3 regions of the Paenibacillus sp. NPDC056579 genome follow, and region 2 is predicted to be linked to each of the others. Evidence: a T-box and tRNA genes for the amino acid it is inferred to sense, from the RefSeq annotation. Region 2 holds a T-box; the other regions hold tRNA genes.
The links. The T-box of region 2 lies ahead of ACFQ88_RS38300 (glutamate--tRNA ligase). A T-box ahead of a tRNA ligase gene usually reads a tRNA of that ligase, here a tRNA-Glu.

Region 1: it encodes a tRNA-Glu, which carries the amino acid that the T-box ahead of ACFQ88_RS38300 (glutamate--tRNA ligase) is inferred to sense. The anticodon was not compared.
Region 3: it encodes a tRNA-Glu, which carries the amino acid that the T-box ahead of ACFQ88_RS38300 (glutamate--tRNA ligase) is inferred to sense. The anticodon was not compared.

What each region holds. Positions count from the first base shown of each region.
Region 1 is NZ_JBHTVD010000014.1:180,099-185,105, reverse strand. Features, by position in the region: gene ACFQ88_RS34925 (SprT family protein) at 1-420, shown strand, start outside; tRNA gene ACFQ88_RS34920 (tRNA-Asn) at 439-514, shown strand; tRNA gene ACFQ88_RS34915 (tRNA-Ser) at 522-610, shown strand; gene ACFQ88_RS34910 (hypothetical protein) at 838-1,506, opposite strand; tRNA gene ACFQ88_RS34905 (tRNA-Glu) at 1,813-1,887, shown strand; tRNA gene ACFQ88_RS34900 (tRNA-Lys) at 1,939-2,011, shown strand; tRNA gene ACFQ88_RS34895 (tRNA-Leu) at 2,040-2,122, shown strand; gene ACFQ88_RS34890 (YjfB family protein) at 2,290-2,469, shown strand; gene ACFQ88_RS34885 (S-layer homology domain-containing protein) at 2,563-3,969, shown strand; gene ACFQ88_RS34880 (DUF2621 domain-containing protein) at 4,012-4,437, opposite strand; gene ACFQ88_RS34875 (deoxyribonuclease IV) at 4,559-5,007, shown strand, end outside.
Region 2 is NZ_JBHTVD010000021.1:8,988-13,994, reverse strand. Features, by position in the region: gene ACFQ88_RS38315 (2OG-Fe(II) oxygenase) at 1-724, shown strand, start outside; gene ACFQ88_RS38320 (methylated-DNA--[protein]-cysteine S-methyltransferase) at 1-2, shown strand, start outside; gene bcbE (bacillibactin exporter BcbE) at 726-1,973, opposite strand; gene ACFQ88_RS38305 (hypothetical protein) at 2,100-2,273, opposite strand; T-box leader at 2,423-2,663, shown strand; gene ACFQ88_RS38300 (glutamate--tRNA ligase) at 2,746-4,410, shown strand; gene ACFQ88_RS38295 (CYTH domain-containing protein) at 4,497-5,000, shown strand.
Region 3 is NZ_JBHTVD010000004.1:565,500-570,506, forward strand. Features, by position in the region: gene ACFQ88_RS19320 (STM4011 family radical SAM protein) at 1-104, shown strand, start outside; gene cysC (adenylyl-sulfate kinase) at 123-647, shown strand; gene ACFQ88_RS19330 (pentapeptide repeat-containing protein) at 724-1,359, shown strand; tRNA gene ACFQ88_RS19335 (tRNA-Glu) at 2,345-2,422, shown strand; tRNA gene ACFQ88_RS19340 (tRNA-Gly) at 2,426-2,496, shown strand; tRNA gene ACFQ88_RS19345 (tRNA-Lys) at 2,641-2,716, shown strand; tRNA gene ACFQ88_RS19350 (tRNA-Glu) at 2,743-2,816, shown strand; tRNA gene ACFQ88_RS19355 (tRNA-Asp) at 2,821-2,897, shown strand; tRNA gene ACFQ88_RS19360 (tRNA-Ile) at 2,902-2,975, shown strand; gene ACFQ88_RS19365 (ribonuclease H-like YkuK family protein) at 3,197-3,775, shown strand; gene ACFQ88_RS19370 (phosphotransferase family protein) at 4,170-5,007, shown strand, end outside.

The DNA of each region.
Region 1 (5,007 bases), on a different contig from region 2:
GGACGTCCGTTCTTGCATAAAGCCCGATTTAACCGCAGGCTGACTTCGACGGGCGGCCGGTATTTCACCAAGTCGCACGATATCGAGATCAGCTGGGCGCAGTTGGAGCAGTTCGGGCCCGAGGATGTAGAGAAAATCATCAAGCATGAGCTGTGCCATTATCATCTGCATTTGCTGAACCGGGGGTATTTGCATCGGGATGCGGAATTTAAAACGCTGCTGAAGCAGGTAGGTGGGACAAGATTTTGCCGGTCGCTCCCTACGGCGAAAAGAAAGGAGCCGTACCGCTACAAGCTGATTTGTTCCAGCTGCAAGACCGAGTATTTACGGAAACGAAAGCTCGATCCAAAAAAATACGCATGTGGAAAATGCAGGGGAAAACTGAAACTGCATGAGCTTGACTCTAAACAAAATTCATGATAAATTAAAATATGTCTTTCCCTGATAGCTCAGTTGGTAGAGCACTCGACTGTTAATCGAGTTGTCACAGGTTCGAGTCCTGTTCGGGGAGCCATTGCTTTGGAGAGATACCCAAGTGGCTATAAGGGGACCCTCTGCTAAGGGGTTAGACTGCGTAAGTGGTGCGAGGGTTCGAATCCCTCTCTCTCCGTACAAACCGAAAACCGCCGTATGGCGGTTTTTTTGTTTTCCCACGGTACGATGAAAATAAGATTGCAGCAGCAAAAGTGACGCGCGGAACGCATCCTGCTATATGATGCAAACGACCTTGAATTACGAATCAAGTCTTGCAAAAGCAAGCTACCAGACTGCTCTTCCACGCTAAAACTAAAAAGCCAGCCCGTCTTTTTAACAGGTTGGCCTTTTTTACAAATTCCGTCAATCCTGCAGATCTCTTTTATAAGATAAGTAAATGAGCATGGCTAAGGAAAGAAAGGTTAGCGCAGGCAAAATGAGGAAATATCGCTCGTGGTTCGCCAGCCAGTATACGGAAATACTGATGGTAAGAATGCCGATTGTGTTGAATACCATTTTGGTCCTTTTGGCGAGGTCAATGGTGCGGTTTAAATACAAATTGTGCGGCGGTCTCATCATGAACGAGAACCCCAGTTGAAACCGGTAAAACAGATAGGCTACCAAAAACGAGCAGGCCTCCGATAAAACCTGGATAAAGAAAGCCATAGCGGCCACCGGGTTCGTTGCGTCCTCCAGCGTAATCAATTGGAAGTATTTCATCACATAATAGAGGATCAGCTGGATGCTCATAAAGGTAAGATAACCGATAGCTGTAACGTCAATCGCATGATATACGTTCACCCTGATGACATACCGGAAAAAGACAATAAAGAGAATGAATTGGATCGCAATATCGAATTGGGGAATATCCAGCACCATCCGGTTCATATATGATACGAACGAGATGAAGACGCCAATCACGGTAAGCTTCAGCCGAAACTCCCAGAAGGGCCACCGGAATGTTCTGAAAATCAGCGCGAAAATAGCGATAACATCCAGAAATCCAAGAAATAAATAGAAAAAGGTTTGCATCCGTGTCACCTGTTTCCGGAGGTTATGAATAAGATTCAGCGCCAAGCGCGTCCCGTCCAAACCACCCTGAAATTCAATAAATCATCCAAAAAGGATAACATTGGATGTCACAAATCGTCAATGACATGAAGCACCTTCGTCACAACTCTCTCTAGGGAAAGCATATCATAATTTGACTTCTATATTGGAGCACATTATGATCTTTTTATTAGTCGACATTTATTCGAAAAAAAAGCTTGTCAATCCGAATTCATTCGGATATAATAACTCTTGTCGCCAAAAAGGCAGCAAGGAATTACACAGCAAGGCCCGTTGGTCAAGGGGTTAAGACACCTCCCTTTCACGGAGGTAACAGGGGTTCGAATCCCCTACGGGTCACCATCATTATTTCGAGTAATACCGAAGGGTTTTCGAAAATGATTCCTTGATTATGAGCCATTAGCTCAGTTGGTAGAGCACCTGACTTTTAATCAGGGTGTCGTAGGTTCGAGTCCTACATGGCTCATGTTTTTTCCCTCAGTAATTTTTTATTTGCGGTTGTGGTGGAATGGCAGACACGCCATCTTGAGGGGGTGGTGGGCTTACGCCCGTGGAGGTTCGAGTCCTCTCAACCGCATTCCAATTATCAGCGAGAATCCCTTGGCAGCAAGGGATTTTTTTATTTACCATAATAGAAGTAACGCGTCGGCTGTGGTCTTCTCGCTAACAAAATCCACACGGAAAGCCGATATATCTAGATGTAAAAGCTGCAACCAATAACTGGTAGATCGAGGTGATACATACATGGAGGTCAACAGCTTATTGAATGCGATCAACAGCGGGAATGCGCTGAAGCAGGCTGTAGGCATTGCCGTACTGAAAAAGCAGCAGGATGTGCAGACGGCGGCGGCGGTGTCATTGATTCAGGGCATGGTCCAGGCTCCGCATCCGAATTTGGGTAAAAGTCTGGATGTGAAGGTATAAGGCGGCTGGCTTCAGCCGTCTTTTTTTCTGCCCAAAGATTAACAATTAACGCTTGGGAAGCCGATATATATAGGAAGGATTGGAGGGTATGCAATGAAAAGGTTACGAAGATTAGGGTTCACATGGTTCATCTGGCTGCTCATTGCAGCACTTGGATTGCCGGCGCTTCCAGCCAAAGCCGCGGATGCTGTCACATTCAGCGACGTGGACGCGCAGAAAAACGGCTGGGCTATCGGCTCCATCTATTTGATGGCGCAAAAGCAGGTGCTCACAGGGTACCCGGACGGGACCTTCAGGCCGAATCAAACGATCAGCAAAGCCGAGTGGACGACCATGATTTATCGATTGTTCGACAAGTACCGGCCGAATTTATATGCAACAGGCGCGCAAAAAATCGACAGCTTCGCCGATGTATCCCCGCAGCATTGGTCCTATCGCCAGGTTTCGGAAATCTATAACCAGTCGTTTAACTGGGGCGTGTACGGCTTGAATAATAGGGGACAGCTGACGTTTCATCCCGATACGCAATTAACGAGGCTGCAGCTCGCCAATATGCTGTATTCGTTTTTCGATACGCGGCTGATCGACAGACGGTTGAGCCCGAATGACGTGTGTACGGTAGTATCGGAGTTCAAGGACATTCCATCTTATATTTATGTAGACAAGAACGTATATGAGCAGGCAAGCAAAGCGGACGGACGTTACGACGCAGCGGGAAGCATCCTGATGGAGTCTAATGATGTGCTGCCTATCCTGTTTACAGGCAACGACAAGAGCGACTGCGGCTTCGGCTCCGACGCTTTCTCCAACGCTCAGGCGAGCAGCTTGGCCAGCTTGCAGGCATCCGGCATTATGACCGCCAATGAATTGGGCTATTTCCGTCCTTTGGACAAGGTGACGCGGGCGGAAGCCGTTACGATTTTGAACCGGATTTATAATTATTTGAAGAAAAATTACTGGCTAGGCGATTACTCAACCATCGAGCTGGAGCAGCAAGGAACGGGTGGTTCTACAGGAGCCGGTGGCGGAACGGGTGCTAGCGGCGGCAGTGCAGGCAATGGTTCCTCCGGCATCTACAATCCGGATACGACGACATATTTCCCTGATTACGACGATCGTTCCGAGGAAGGCGGCAGCGGGTGGTCGAGCGATTCGGTCATCAACGTGACAGACTACTTTGACGATAAAGGGGTCCTGGTCAAGGACTTGCAGAAGGGCGAGATCGAATCGGCTCTGACGCCCAAGGATAACCGGTATTTGACTGTGGATTTGAAATCGCAGGATAAGGTGGATTTGTACATCATTTTGGATGGAAAAATTGCTTATTTGAAGCAGGAGGAGCTTCCGAAGGTCATCTCCGTAGACGGAGTCAAGCTGGTCGGGTTCCGAACGGCGCAGCGCAGTCCGAATCCGATGAGGGTGGGGGGCACAACGGCTACTCTGACCGTAAAGCTGAGCAAGGAGCAGCCTGAGAGCACAAAGCCGGGCAAGAAAAAATAAATGAAGGGCTTCCCGCCGCGGATGGCAGGAAGCCCTTAGTCGCTACTGCAGCAAATGCTTGTAGGCGCTGTAGTCGATATTCTGTTTATCCAGGTAGGAGACGAGGCTCTTGTAGTCTCGCTTCGGCGTTGCAAGAATATACCCCCGAATGCAGTGGTCCTGCGTAATCTGGTCGGCTTTACTCTCCAATGCGACTTGACCGATCTTGGCCGCGATGGAGTGGCGTGCGATATCTCGAAAAGGTGCCGGTACAGGGTCGACCAGCATGTCCAGAAACGACTTGGCATCGTCGGTCCATAAATGTCGGGACGATTCGACATAATGGTTTTGCCAATCGAGCTTGGACTTGCCGTCCGCCATAGGCAGCACCTTCAAAAATTTGCGGAACATAAAATAGCCGCCGATCGACATGAATGTGATCAGCACGAAAACCCAGAAAAAGATAAACCACATGAAACCGTTATTCATGATTAATTGTCACCTCGTCCCTATTATACCTTACTTTGGCGATAACCAAAAGTAGCCTTGTGGATAAAGAGCAATCCTAGTAAAATAGAGAGAGTGCGAAAAAAAGGAGATGAGGAATACGATGTTGAAAATCGGTTCTCACGTATCGTTTTCAGACAAAGGATTGTTAAACGCAGCGGAAGAAGCAGTCTCTTACGGGTCTTCTACATTTATGATATACACAGGCGCACCGCAAAATACGCGCCGCAAGCCAATAGAGTCGCAATTTATCGAAGAAGGCAGAGCGCTGATGGACAAGCATGGCATCGGGGAAATCATCGTTCATGCTCCATATATTATTAACCTCGGCTCTTATAAGGAAGATACGTTTGAGCTGGCGGTTCGCTTTTTGCAGGAAGAAATCCGCCGCACGGACTACTTGGGCGTGAAGCATATTGTGCTTCATCCAGGCGCCTATACGGACAAGGACGCGGAATACGGGCTTGCGCGCATTGCCGAAGGGCTTAACGAAGTGTTGGCCGGAGTGAAAGATACGGATGTGAAGATCGCCCTCGAAACGATGGCCGGCAA
Region 2 (5,007 bases):
GATCCCGTTGGAGCAGCTCGCGATAGAGGATCGGATCACGGCACTCAATTGGCCGGCGATCCACCGCTCCTTGGACGAATCGGGCTTCGCAACGATTCCCGCCTTGTTGTCGCCGGAGGAGTGCGGCCGGCTGATGCAAATGTACGACGATCCGGCCTTGTTCCGCAGCCGGATCGTCATGGAACGGCACAGCTTCGGCAAAGGCGAGTACCAGTACTTTGCCGCCCCGCTGCCAGCGCCGGTCGATCAGCTGCGCGACGGCTTATATCCCCGGCTTGCCGAGGCGGCGAATCGTTGGCTCGGCATGTCCGGGGAGGAGCCGGCGTATCCGGAGCGGCTCGCCGACTTTTTGCAGCAATGTCATGCCAAGGGGCAGAGCAAGCCGACGCCGCTCCTGCTGAAGTACGAGGCCGGCGGATTTAACTGCTTGCACCAGGATTTGTACGGGGAGTCGTATTTCCCGTTTCAGGTCGTCTTCGTGTTAAACCGGAGTATGACCGATTTCACGGGAGGCGAGCTGCTGCTCGTCGAGCAGCGGCCGCGGATGCAGTCGCGGGGCCATGTCATCACGCTGGCGCAGGGCGAAGCATTGATCTTCCCTACGCGGAATCGCCCGGTGCAAGGTTCCCGCGGCTATTACCGGACGACGCTGCGACATGGCGTCAGCACGATTGCCTCAGGGCGGCGGTACAGTCTTGGCATCATTTTTCACGATGCGCAGTAGCTTAGGTCCGCGGCTCCATATTTCCTCGCAGGCCTGTCAGGCCGGCGGCTTCGGCGTTCTTCGGCCGGATGGCGAACAAAGCTGCGATGGCGGCGGCCATGCAAAGAGCCGATATGACATAGAACATGACGGATACAGACATTTTCATCAAAACCGAAGCAAGCGGAGGACCAGCGGCAACGCCGATAAACCGCATGGAGCTGTAAATGGATGTGATCGTGCCCCGCTGCTGCTTCTCAATCCCCTCCGTAATCATCGCATCGAGACAGGGCAAGGCGGCCCCGATGCCCATCCCGGCGAAGGCCATCAGCGCAATCACCAAATACAACGAATGAACCATGCCGCAGAGCAGAATACTGGAGGCCAGCAGCGTAATGCCGGCGAACGTAATCCATTTCATCCGCTTCTTGTTTTTGCCTATTGCTTTGCCCGTGGCAAATGAGCTGACGCACAATACGGCGAGCGGAATGGCGAGCACGCAGCCTTTTAGGATTCCGTCGATATGAAATTGTTCCTCCAGCGCATCGGATAAGTAAAACAAGGTTCCGAAGATAACAAGCATGCACAGACCTCCGACGGCGAAAATGGCGTATAGCCAGCGGCCCTTCTGTTTGAATATGCTGCGGACGCCAGCTAGAAAGCTGCTGAAGGATGCAGGCGGCGCGTCCCCCTCCTTCGGCGGTGTTTTCACCAGGAACAGGACGAGCAGCATCGAGACCGCGCAAAAAACCGGGATAGCCAAAAACGGCAAATACCAGACGATGAAAGCCAGCGCCGAGCCGAGGATGGGACTGAGCACTTTACCGAACGTATTGGCCGTTTCCACAACACCGAGACCGCTGCTCACATCGCTTTCCTGCTTGAACAAATCCCCGACCAGCGGCAGTACAATGGGGAACGCGCCGGCGGCCCCGATGCCTTGAAGGGCGCGGCCGAGCAGGATGACCGTGTACGAATCCGTCATTTTCCACGCGGCAAGCCCGGAGATTAAGCCCCCGATCCCTGTAATAAGAAGGCTTGGAATGATGACCGTCTTGCGGCTCCATCGGTCGGACAAGTAGCCTGCGAGCGGGATAAGCACGATCGCCACGGCGGAGTAGACGGTGATCAGCAGGCTGACTTGAAGGGACGATACCCCAAGCTTGCTGCGAATGGCGGGAAGGACGGGAATGAGCATCGAGTTACCGAGAGTCATGATTAGCGGGATGGAGGCGATGGAGATCAGATCCCACTTTTTATCGTTTTCCATAAGGCACCCTGCTTCCTGATCGCATTAATTAATATTAATCATATGAGCTTTGTCGGAAATAAACTGGCGACCTTACTATGCCCACTTCGGAGTCGTCTAATCCGCGCAATAAAAAAAACGACCCGGCTATTGCAGCCTGTAGTCGTCGATTTTCGAACCGTCCTCCCATACTTCCACAAATAAAGCATCGCAATCCTCGAAATCGTCCGTCTTGAGCGATAATGCTTTCTCCTCGTCGGTGGTGACGTATACGTTATCCATTTGTTCCTCTTGCAGCGATATGACAATATAAATTTTCATGGCGCAGTCTCTCCCTCTAGCATCGTAATCAGCGGCTATGTATAGAATACCACAAAGAGCCGCTTTGTCATCTTATGGTCAGGCAGCAGCGGATGCGTATTGACTTGAACGACCCGATATGATATCGTGTTGATAATTTTTATATCGTACAAACGGCGATGAAGAGGAACAGTAGGCAGGCGGCCGAATGACAGAGAGCCCATGACGGTGGAAATTGGGTATTCGATCCTGGCGAACAGAAGCCTCGGAGCATCGGACTGAAAGAGGGAGTAAGTCCGGCGGGTCTTCCCGTTATAGAAGAGCGCTTTTTTGTAATGCAATAGGCGCTGTGAGTGGGTTGCAAAACCAAAGCAGGTGGTACCGCGGAAGCACTGGCCTTTCGTCCTTGGATAGGACGGAAGGCTTTTTTGTATTGCATCGCAGCGCGGGAATGGTTCCGTGGCCGAAAAAATGATGAAAGGAAGTGGAAGTTATGACGTATGATCAACAGCTGGCGGACCGGTTATTCCCTAATGTGACGCTGCTGCCGCAGGACGTCATTGCGCAATACCCAAGAAGAGAGCTTGCAGCGGCGGCGAAAGTAACCCGGTTCGCTCCGAGTCCTACCGGCTTTCTCACCATTGGAGGACTGTATGCAACCTTTATTTCCGAGCGGCTTGCCCACCAAAGCGGCGGCGTCTTTTTCCTCCGAATCGAAGATACGGACCGCAAGCGCGAGGTGAAAGGGAGTATCGACGGCATTATTTCCGCTCTGGACTATTTCGGCATCCGGCGGGACGAAGGGATAACCCACTCGGATGGGGAGAGCGGACGGTATGGTCCGTACAAACAGAGCGCAAGAGCTTCTATCTATCATGTATTTCTTAAGCGGCTGGTGGCAGAGGGGCTAGCATACCCCTGCTTTTGCGACGCAGAGGAGCTTAACGCGATCCGGGAGGCTCAAGGGAGGCGAAATGAGCCTACCGGCTATTACGGAGACTGGGCGGTGTACCGCCACGCTGCTCCCGAGAAGGTTCAAGAGCAGCTGGACGCTGGAAAGCCGTATGTCATTCGTTTGAAGTCGCCCGGCTCCGCGGATCGGAAAATCCGGATTACGGATCTGATCAAAGGAGAGCTATCGATGCCGGAGAACGTCCAGGATATCGTCCTCATGAAATCGGACGGCATACCCACGTATCATTTTGCCCATGCGGTAGATGATTATTTGATGGGAACGACGCACGTCATAAGGGGGGACGAATGGTTGTCCTCGCTGCCGGTTCATGTGCAGCTGTTCGAAGTGCTCGGGCTGCCTGCGCCGGCATACGGGCATCTTGCGCCGATCATGAAAATGGACGGAGCCTCGAAGCGCAAGTTCAGCAAAAGAAAGGATCCGGATGCAGCCGTTTTGTATTATCAGCAGCAAGGCTTCCCCGGTGACACGATTTCCGAATATTTCATGACGCTGGCGAATTCGAATTATGAAGAGTGGAGAAGCGCTCATCCCGACGAGCCTTACCAGCATTTCCTCCTCGAAACGAGCCGAATGAGCGCCGGCGGGCCGTTGTTCGATATGCATAAGCTCACGGACATCAGCAAGGACGTGATTAGCCGCATGACGGCGGACGGCGTCTACGCGCAATGTCTCGATTGGGCGAAGGAGTACGACGATAAGCTGTACCGGCACTTATCGGATGACCCTGATTATGCGAAGCGAGTATTCAATATCGGACGGGGCGGCGCCAAGCCGAGAAAAGATTTGTCCCGGTGGTCGGACGTGCGACCGGTGTCCGGCTATTTCTTCGACGGCTTGTTCGAGAGCGGCGGAGCCCGCGCGGAGACGATCCTGCCGCCTAATGCCGGATTGCCTCGTGCCAAACGGATCGTGGAGCTTTATATGGAAACCTGGGATTACAAAGACGACAGGGACAGCTGGTTCGAGAAGATGAAGCATACGGCAGAACAGGTAGGCTTCGCCAAAGACATGAAGAGTTTCAAGAAAAGCCCCGACAGCTACCAAGGGCATGTAGGGGATGTGGCCATGGTATTGAGAGCGGCTTTGACACATAGCGCCTTTACACCGGATTTGTACGACGTCATGCAGGTCATGGGTGAGGACAGAGTCAGATTGCGCTTGAACCGGTTTGTTGGACGATGAGCACACTAGTTGTGTTATTATAATACCGGATAGAGGTTGTCCGGCCTGAAGGGTCGCGAAAGGACGCGAGAGGAGTTAATGAGACGATGGGAAAAGAGATCGAGAGAAAATTTTTGCTGCCCGGGTATCCGGAGACGCTGATAGAGAGCAATGAGATCAAGCTTCTATCGCAAAAACGGATTTATCAGACCTATTTGGCTTTTTCCGAGGATCAGGAGATCCGTGTGCGCGAGCTAGTCGATAACGAGGGAAATTCCTCCTTCACGCATACGTTCAAGGCGGGTCATGGAATGATAAGAGAGGAGATCGAGTACGCCATATCCGAACGCATTTACCGCCAGCTGTTGGGCAATACCGGGCTCGTTCCTCTGGAAAAGATCCGCACGAAGGTAGAGCAGGACGGCTTCATCTACGAAATCGACGAGTACAAACAGATCGAGCTGACGGTTGTAGAAGTGGAATTTGACGATGAAGCGGCTGCGCAATCCTTCGAAGCGCCGTCCTGGTTCGGGAGAGAATTGGGGCAAGAGGAGGAGTACCGCAACAAGTCGTTGTGGATCGGATTGCAGACACAAAAAGTTCGCGGTTAAAATTTGC
Region 3 (5,007 bases), on a different contig from region 2:
GAATGAAGCAATGTGATTGCTATATAGGCTACATTCATATGGAGGGGCAACCGTTCGATCCTATTTACGGGGACCGCGTACTCGAACGGATCGCTATTTTATAGTAAAGGGAGAACAGAGTAATGAATGGGACGGCGGTTTGGTTAACAGGTCTTCCAAGCTCTGGAAAAACGACTACAGCATTAGCTTTGACCGCTGCGCTTCAGGAAAGAGGGTTTAGGGTCGAATGCTTGGACGGCGATGAGCTTAGACGAAAGGTAGGACAAGAGCTTGGGTTCAGCAAAGAAGATCGGATGGAGAATATTCGTCGCGCGGTCTATATTAGCAAGCTATTGAACCGCAATGGGATTACGACGGTCATCTCAATGATCGCACCCTACTTGGAAATGCGGGATTATGCGCGGGCTGAGCTGGAGTCCTACGTCGAAGTGTATGTGCATTGTCCATTGGACGAATGTGTACGCAGAGATGTGAAAGGCTTATACGCCAAAGCGAGAAAAGGTGAAATCACAGCATTTACCGGGATTTACGATATCTATGAACCTCCGGTAAGTCCGGAAATCACGATCCATACGCACACGAGCAGTGTGGACGCGAATGTGCGCCAGATTGTGGACTATGTAGTAAATGAACATCGCCATCTGTAAAGGCGATGTTTTTTCTCCATGGACCGGGAATGATATAAAGTGCTTGTCTAATCAACCAAGCTAGGATGGAGGCAATATGAATTTTAAAATGGAGCAGCCCAAAATTACCGTTGAGTTACTCGAATCAAGGTCTATTGACTCATTAGAATCCAGAGAAGAGCTTAGTAATGGGATTATTGAAAATATTACAATCGAACATCAGGAAGCAAATAGGGTTTCCTTGGAGAAAATGATCTTTAGAAATGTGACCATTACGGAGTCATCGTTGGAACAAGTCGAAATGACAGATGTTGTTTTCGAGAAATGTGATTTTTCTAATGTACAGTTTCCTTCTTCCTTCATTCACCGCACTGAATTTAGAAATTGTAAGCTTATTGGCACCAACTTTTCTCAAAGCAGGCTACAAAATGTCCGGTTTCTGAATTGTATGGGTGATTTTTCGAATTTTCGCATAGCCAACTTTAAGCAGGTGAGCTTTGAGGATTGTTCATTAATCAGCACAGACTTTTTTACTGCTAACTTTCAAAAAATAGCATTTGCCCGTTGCAATATGGATCAAGCTTATATGATTGGAACCAAGCTTAAGGGAGTCGATCTAAGCGATTGTAACTTCGAGGTATTAATTGTGGAGGCTAAGGATCTGGAGGGTTGTATTATTGCCGGTCATCAGGCTTCAACCTTCGTAGGGCTTTTGGGGGTAATAATTCGATAGGCTCTCAAGAATTTTATTGACACAGAAGATGCGGTTGTTTTAAGATGAGAAAAATTAAAGTACACGGAAAGGAGCGTGAGCGGGATGAAAAAGGCACTTTACCTATTAGGATATGAGAGCATTCAAAAGTGGAGCCTAACCGAGGGCAACCATTCAGTTTTCAATGCGCTAAAACCTTTTTCTTCGCCACGCGGCCTATTATCGATATCCGATCACCTCTGACAAAAATGGGGATCTGCAAGCAAATCACGTTTATTGCAAACGTATTTGGTTGGATACGGGAAGACCGCTCTGGAGAAGCGGTCTTTTTTGTTTTATCTACAAATGGAGGAAAAAAGAAAATATGTTAAAAAAGGGTTGACATTAAAAATTCCCCATGATAATATCATAATCAGTAAAGCGGTAAAACACTAAAGCGGTAATGCGAGAAAGTCTTTTGGTACTAAACCTACAAGGAAAGGAAGGGATAGGCAATGAGAAGCCAGTTATTCAACAATCCGTCTAAGCAGGACTATGAACAGCCAAATAAGTATCACGAGAACACAATTGATCATAAGCAAGTTTGGTGCGAGAGCAGCATTAAGGGGCAATTTAGCGATGTTCTTGAGGCCTATTTCCAACCAATCATCAGTAGCTTTTACGTACCATGTTTGAGCCTTTCCATCCTTAGAAGAGGAGGAATGGCGCTAACGTGACCATGAATCACGGACCGTTCCGAGTCTGAATCCGTGCATACATTGATATTGTGCGTAAAAGGCTACTTGCGACCTGGCAAGTGGTCCATTGGTGCTTGTCCTTTATGCTTGGGGCAGCGGCTTGAATGGAACCACGACGGGCTAAGCAGCCTTTTTTATACCCATGGATAGAACGTATGTTCTGTAGGAGGGGTAAGGCGTCCTGTTGGATGGAGAAGCTGGCTGACAGAGCAATCGTAAACTCATTATTCACAGGTTCTAATTCTGTTCAGCCCTTCCAATCATATTATGGCGCATTAGGCAAGTGGTCTAAGCCACAGGACTTTCAATCCTGCATTCGCTCGGTTCGAATCCGGCATGCGTCACCAAATGCGGAATTAGTTTAATGGTAGAACGGATGCATTCCAAGCATTCAGTATGGGTTCAATTCCTGTATTCCGCACACTAAAAGTACATATAAAAAGCGGTTCGCAGAGTGTGAGTCAGCCATGAGTTTGGGTTCTGATGGGTGGTTGAACGAAACACAAGCTGTAAAAAATCGGTGGGAGCTTAACCCGCTCCTAGCAAGGATTTACCGCGTCCACATGCTGGCGTAGCTCAATCGGTAGAGCAACTGACTTTTAATCAGTAGGTTGAAGGTTCGATCCCTTTCGCCGGCACCAAATATCTTCTACCACCATCAATATATGACGTAGTGGTGAAGCGGCATAACACACCTGTCTTTCGAACAGGGATACGCGGGTTCGAATCCCGTCTACGTCTTCACGGTTCCATAGTTCAGTTGGTTAGAACGCTGCGTTGTCAGCGCAGAGGTCAGGGGTTCAAATCCCCTTGGGACCGCCAATATGCTGTCGTAGCTCAGGAGGTTAGAGCGCTCGGCTGATAACCGGGAGGTCGGTGGTTCAAGTCCATTCGACAGCAGATTTTAAAGCTGATCAGTAAAAAGCGCGCTGGTTCCTATCCAGCCGGACTCATATCTTGTGCATGTGGGGAATAGATTTTTAAAAGCTGCATACCACACCATAGCCTGTGGCTTCAAGCTCCACCATGTTAGACACAATGCGTTGAATCAATTCCATCAAGGCCCGCCAAACAAACCAAAACGAAAGGAAGAAGCCAACCTTGCATTACAGGTGAATCCCATGAAAACAAAAAGACGACAATTCCCATTGATTCATGAAACGACATTCCGCAATACAACTGAACAGAACCTTGAGTTTGGAGACGTAATGGATCGGATTACGCGATTCATCGAAGGCGATTCAAGGGCAGTATATGATCTCGTGGTTACGACAGACGCTCAGACACATCCCGGCCATACGAAATTCGTAAGCTACATTGTGGTGTATCGAGTAGGACGAGGCGCTTGGTTATGCAGCCGGCAAGTGATAATTCCGAGAGAAATCTACTCTGTTCAAGAAAAATTGTCATTGGAAACGACCTTCAGCCAAGAAATTGCCGCTCAATTCGGTTATGCCGAACGTGAACGTCTCGAGAACATTATCTTACCGTATATCGATCAAGGGGCAGATATCCGCTTCATGGTAGATATTGACGGAGGAACCGGCGCTAAGAATAAGACGGCAGCTTATCTTTCGGAGATGGTTAGTCGAATTGAAGCAATGGGTTTAATCGCTAGGGTTAAACCAGAATCGGTAATGGTAAGTGTTGCTGACCGCGAAACGAAAAAGCCTTTTCGGTTACGAGCTGCTTCTTCTTAACAGGATATCTCCATTAAATTGACGAAGAAAGCCCGGGAAATCCCCAGGCTTTCTTCTATTTTTGCTCATGAGTCTTTGGTGAATCGATATTCCGTTGGAACTTATTTGCAATTTCTGCGTCTATAATAAAAACTGAAGATCAATGAATCATGTCTTAGAAAGGATTCTCTCATGGATACCCTCACTGGTTTCTTAATTTTAGGTGCTTTGTTTGGTATTTTTGTTGCTATTCAAAAACTTAATTCAAATGTTATTACACAAATTGATCAAAATGAGAAGATTACTGAGTTACTTAGTGAATTGAAGGAAAAGTAAACGGGATGTCGAAGCAAGATCCAGAACTTATTACAGCTGCGAAAAGCTGGATGAAGGTATTCATATGGAGGCACTGAATTTGGATAATCGGGATAAGCAATGGATTAAGCAGAAACTGGATATTGCGAGAGCGGAGCTAGGGGAGCTAGCTTTTCAGGAAGTTGAGTACATTACCAAAGGCTGCGAGAAAGACGTTCTGATTCTGGATAAAAAGACAGTTATTGCTTTCTTTCGTGATGGATTGCAGCTAGATCAATATCATATCCGACAGGAGCTAATTCGCAGATTAGCAGGGCAGACGGAGGCTATTTTGCCAGAATGCCTGTATCTTTCTCCGACCCAACATTTCGTGGTAGAAAAATACGTGCCGGGATATCGAATTACTCCTCAATATGTGGAACAACATTCGCAATATGCACAACAAATTGGGCGATCCGTTGGAAGTTTTTTGAAACAGCTTCATATGAAATCAGAGCGCAGACAGGCCTTGCCAAGCCGTTTTGAACAAGATGTTCGGAATGATATGAATGACGGGGTTAGGCTGCTGCAGGCCAAACTGTCACCATCAGAGATGGAACAAGTGAAGCATTTCCTGTGTGAATATTATGAAATTTCAGCTTCGGTTCCAACTTGCATTGTGCATGGAGATTTCCACTATGATAATATTCTATGGGACGAGAGAGCCGGTAGGCTCGGGATTATAGATTTTAGTGAAGCAGGAATGGAAGATCCGGCATTGGATTTTATGTATATGTTTTATTATCCTAGAGAATTCAGACACGCGGTATTTACGGAGTACGGTTCAGAAGATGCAACGCTCTATGAGAGAAGCCAAATGTATGACAGGATCTACGGATTATATGATATGATCGAAAACCTCCAGGGGAATCCGCGAAAACCACACTTTGAAAAAGGGT